Regions from separate parts of the Pseudomonas sp. GW823-FHT02C02 genome, predicted to be linked through region 2. Evidence: riboswitches for the same ligand, from Rfam matches in the RefSeq annotation. Region 2 holds a riboswitch; the other holds the start of a gene.
What was found. A riboswitch is a leader RNA that binds a small molecule or an ion and turns the genes downstream of it on or off. The one in region 2 is predicted to bind cobalamin.

Region 1: another riboswitch for cobalamin. It lies ahead of cobO (cob(I)yrinic acid a,c-diamide adenosyltransferase); the one in region 2 lies ahead of cobW (cobalamin biosynthesis protein CobW).

What each region holds. Positions count from the first base shown of each region.
Region 1 is NZ_JBXAJV010000015.1:27,810-30,194, reverse strand. It holds gene AC1ROI_RS23925 (PQQ-dependent sugar dehydrogenase) at 1-63, opposite strand, end outside; gene AC1ROI_RS23920 (hypothetical protein) at 131-715, opposite strand; cobalamin riboswitch at 871-1,103, shown strand; gene cobO (cob(I)yrinic acid a,c-diamide adenosyltransferase) at 1,184-1,795, shown strand; gene AC1ROI_RS23910 (cobyrinic acid a,c-diamide synthase CobB) at 1,806-2,385, shown strand, end outside.
Region 2 is NZ_JBXAJV010000001.1:541,462-543,846, forward strand. It holds gene cobW (cobalamin biosynthesis protein CobW) at 1-919, opposite strand, end outside; cobalamin riboswitch at 1,020-1,233, opposite strand; cobalamin riboswitch at 1,410-1,637, shown strand; gene AC1ROI_RS02395 (CbtB domain-containing protein) at 1,757-1,948, shown strand; gene AC1ROI_RS02400 (CbtA family protein) at 1,960-2,385, shown strand, end outside.

The DNA.
Region 1 (2,385 bases), on a different contig from region 2:
TTCACCACAGGCGGCGAGCCCTCCGGCGAGCGCGATGACGAGAACGAGCTGAGTCTTGCGCATGCTGGACTTCCCTATGAATGCATTGACTTAGTCATAGAGAAGCTTAGACGCGCGATGGTTCAACCGGTCAGCCGCGGGCTTCCTTGAGCAGCACGGCGATGCCGGGGTGATAGTGACCGGCTTCGTTGCGCAACTTGCGATAGGCGTACGGGAAATACCAGGCCACGGCGCAGCTGTGTTCCTTTTGCAGGTCGTCGACCATGTCCTGGAGTTCTTCCGGGGTCGCGCTCTGTTGGGCCTTTTGTGGCGCAACGAACAGGCAGCCGAGTTTCAGGTCGCTGGCGTAGCTGATGCGTTTGGCGTCGCTGGTGATGTCCTGCAGCGCCTGGCTCAGGTTCAGGCTGTTGACCTTCGGCCAGCGTTGAGTGGCCTGAAGGTAGGCGCGTTCTTCGGCGGTGGCGATAAACAGGTCGGCGCGGCTGTTGCGTTCGCCTTCTTCGTTCTGTTTACGGGTCGGCGTTTGTTGCAGCGTGACCATTTCCGCCATCCAGGCCGCGGCGCAGAGCAGGCCAAGGTTGGCTTTCTCGTCGTACCAATAAGGCGTGTCGTTATCGCCGCGCACGGCGTTAAAGCGGTCGATACAGTCAAACCAGCGTTCCAGCACCGGTCGCAGGAATTCCAGCTTCGGATTACTGATGATCATGCCTTGCATGTCGCTCACCCTTGTAATTGTGTTGTTGGGTTTATGGCGCTTTGATATCACTGCTGGCAGTATGGCGCAAGATTGACGTCAGGTTATTGATGGGCGGCAGTCTATCGAGAATCCGTGCCCTGTCTTCAATTGACGCTCCCCCCCCAACCCTCTAACCTTCGCGGCTTGTTTCAGGTGCTCTGTGGCGAAGCCGACAGAGTGAAACAGGGAAGCCGGTGAGTGACTCTCTTCAAGCGACGAAGAGTCATGATCCCGGCGCTGCCCCCGCAACGGTAAATGAGTAAAGACTGCGTCTTGAGCCACTGTGTCGACTGTCGATATGGGAAGGCGCGCAGTCCGGCGCAAGCCGCTCATGAGCCCGGAGACCGGCCTGATTCATCCAACGGCATCACGGTGGGCGATGCCAGGCTTGTTGCCGTCTATTCTTGTGCCTGCCCGCCGTTATCCAGCCTCAACGGAGAGCTCCCCATGACTGATTCCCCTGATCGTGACGAACGCCACCTGGCGCGCATGCAGCGCAAAAAAGCGGTGATCGACGAACGCATCGCCAACTCCCCGAACGAGTGCGGCCTGCTGCTGGTGCTGACCGGCAACGGCAAAGGCAAGAGCAGCTCGGCCTTCGGCATGCTCGCCCGGTCCATGGGCCACGGCATGCAGTGCGGCGTGGTGCAGTTCATCAAGGGCCGTAACAGCACCGGCGAAGAGCTGTTCTTCCGCCGCTTCCCGGAGCAGGTGCGTTTTCATGTGATGGGCGAGGGCTTCACTTGGGAAACCCAGGACCGCCAGCGTGACATCGCCGCCGCCGAGGCCGCATGGGCGGTGTCCCAGGAACTGCTGCGTGACCCGTCGATCGGTCTGGTGGTGCTGGATGAGTTGAACATCGCCCTCAAGCACGGCTACCTCGACCTCGATCAGGTACTCAGTGATTTGCAGGCGCGTCCGCCGATGCAACACGTGGTGGTCACCGGTCGCGGCGCCAAGCCAGAGATGATCGAACTGGCCGACACAGTCACCGAAATGGGCGTGATCAAGCACGCGTTCCAGGCCGGCATCAAAGCGCAAAAAGGCGTCGAGTTGTGAGCCGCACTTTATGAATAGTCATCGTCATTGCCCGGCGGTATTGATTGCCGCGCCGGCCTCCGGTCAGGGCAAGACCACCGTCACCGCCGCGCTGGCCCGTTTGCACCGCAATCAGGGGCGCAAGGTCCGCGTGTTCAAATGTGGCCCGGACTTTCTCGACCCGATGATTCTCGAACGCGCCAGCGGTGCGCCGGTGTATCAACTGGACATGTGGATGGTCGGCGAGCAGGAAAGTCGTCGTCTGTTATGGGAAGCGGCCGGGGAAGCCGACCTGATCCTGATAGAAGGCGTCATGGGCCTGTTCGACGGCACGCCGTCCAGCGCCGACCTGGCGCGGCACTTCGGTGTGCCGGTGCTCGGCGTGATCGACGGCACGGCCATGGCGCAGACCTTTGGTGCGCTGGCGTTGGGGCTGGCGAAGTATCAGCCGGACTTGCCGTTTGCCGGTGTACTGGCCAACCGCGTGGGCACGCTGCGTCATGCGCAATTGCTCGAAGGCAGCCTGACGGAAGGCTTGCGCTGGTACGGCGCCTTGTCGCGGGAAACCGCGATCGAATTGCCGAGTCGGCACCTCGGTCTGGTCCAGGCCA
Region 2 (2,385 bases):
GAATCAGCAAGCGCATCGGTTTGTTCGGAATCGCCGCGAAACCTTTGACCCGCAGAATGCCGTGCTGGACCACCAGTTGGGTCAGCGCGTCCAGCAGCAGGCTTTCGTCGGCTTGGGGCAATTCGATGGAAATGGAGTCGAAGGCGTCGTGGTCGTGATCGTCTTCACCTTCGTGGTGGTGATCGTGATGGCTGTGACGGCTGTCGATGTGTTCTTCGGAACCGGCACCGAGACCGATCAGCACGTCCAGTGGCACGCGGCCGCTGCTGGCTTCGATGACTTTGACGGCCGGTGGCAGTTCTTCGGCGACTTCCAGGCGCACCCGGGCCAGATCTTCAGGGCTGATCAGGTCGGCCTTGTTGAGGATCACCAGGTCGGCGCTGGCCAGTTGGTCGGCGAACAGCTCGTGCAACGGCGATTCGTGGTCCAGGTTCGGATCGAGTTTGCGCTGGGCATCGACCCGATCCGGGAACGCGGCGAACGTGCCAGCGGCGACGGCCGGGCTGTCGACCACGGTGATGACCGCGTCAACGGTGCAAGCGCTGCGAATTTCCGGCCACTGGAAGGCTTGCACCAGCGGTTTTGGCAGGGCCAGGCCCGAGGTTTCGATGAGGATGTGGTCGAGATCGCCGCGACGGGCGACCAATTCGCGCATCACCGGGAAGAATTCTTCTTGAACGGTGCAGCACAGGCAGCCGTTGGCCAATTCGTAGACGCGGCCGTTGGCCTCTTCTTCGGTACAGCCGATGGAGCACTGCTTGAGGATTTCGCCATCGATGCCCAGCTCGCCGAACTCGTTGACGATCACCGCAATGCGGCGGCCCTGAGCGTTGTCGAGCATGTGCCGCAGCAAGGTGGTTTTGCCCGAGCCGAGGAAGCCGGTAACGATGGTGACGGGGAGTTTGGCCAGTGTTTTCATCGGATGCCCTTTGGCAAGGTGGCGGGCATACGGGACGACAATCGCTGCGACGGATGCGCGCGCGGAAGAGTTCGCCACCGGATCACCCCGCCCGGTTGTAGTGAGAATCTGTGTCGAGGCAGGTCTCCTGGCTGACGGTGTGCCGGTCGATGGACCTGGCATTCGCTGCGCCTTCCCGCGAACCCGTTGCACAGGGTTTGCAGTGGCGTGGCAGCGAACATCACCGTTCACAGTTGCGGGGGCAGCCGCGGCATCGACCGCGTTCCCTTCTTAGCTTCGGCAAATGCCGAAGAACCTCGAAAGCGCAAGGCTACGCATGGTGTGGGGGCGGGTCAATGTCTTGTGGCGCTCTCACCGGCGCCTTCGCGGGCACGCCTCGCTCCTGCGGGACAGCGGTGCTTTTACAGGAGCGAGGCGTGCCCGCGAAGAATTCACCTGGCTATCGAATGAGAACCCATGCCAATTGACGTCAAACCCCCGCCCATGCTCTCCTACACGCCTTGTTACGGGTGCCCTTCACAGGGTGAAACGGGAAACCGGTGAATCATGTGCTTTACTCCAAGCCATGTCAGTCCGGTGCTGCCCCCGCAACGGTAAGCGAGCGAAGCGTCAGATCCACTGTGCCAGCAGTTCGGCATGGGAAGGTGATGCTTGCAGGTTCAGGCGCAAGCCTTGACCCCTCGTGAGCCCGGAGACCGGCCCGCAACACAAAGTGACCTTTACGTCACTGAATAACAAACCCGCGGTGGGCGGGCGCTGTTTGAACCTCTGCGCGCCCGACTCGCAGGGGTCTTCCATGCGCTCTATTCACCCGCTGACAGACCAGAGGGATGCGCCATGTCGATCATCAGCAGCACCGACCACAGCACCGCCAGCACCACCACAACCCTGAGCCAACGCCTGACCGCCGCCGTGTGTGCGTCGATCCTTGGCGCGTGCCTTGTGTATTTCGCTGGGTTCTCGCACATCGAAGCGGTGCACAATGCCGCGCACGACACCCGTCACAGCTCTGCCTTCCCGTGCCATTGAGACCTGTCGACATGATCAAGCGTATTGCGCAAACCGCAGGTTTCACAGGGCTGCTGGCCGCCCTGCTGCTGACCCTGCTGCAAAGTTTCTGGGTCTCGCCGCTGATTCTGCAGGCCGAGACTTACGAAAAATCCGAGCCGGCCGCTGTTGAAGTTCACGAACACGCCGCCGGTGTCGCCGCTCACACTCACGACGCCGAAGCCTGGGAACCGGAAGACGGTTGGCAGCGCCTGCTGTCGACCACGGGCGGTAACCTGGTGGTCGCCGTCGGTTTCGCCCTGATGCTCGCTGGCCTCTACACCTTGCGTGCACCGACCAAAACCTCCCAGGGCTTGTTTTGGGGCCTGGCCGGTTACGCGACCTTCGTGCTGGCCCCGACCCTCGGCCTGCCGCCTGAACTGCCGGGCACTGCCGCAGCTGATCTGGCGCAACGGCAA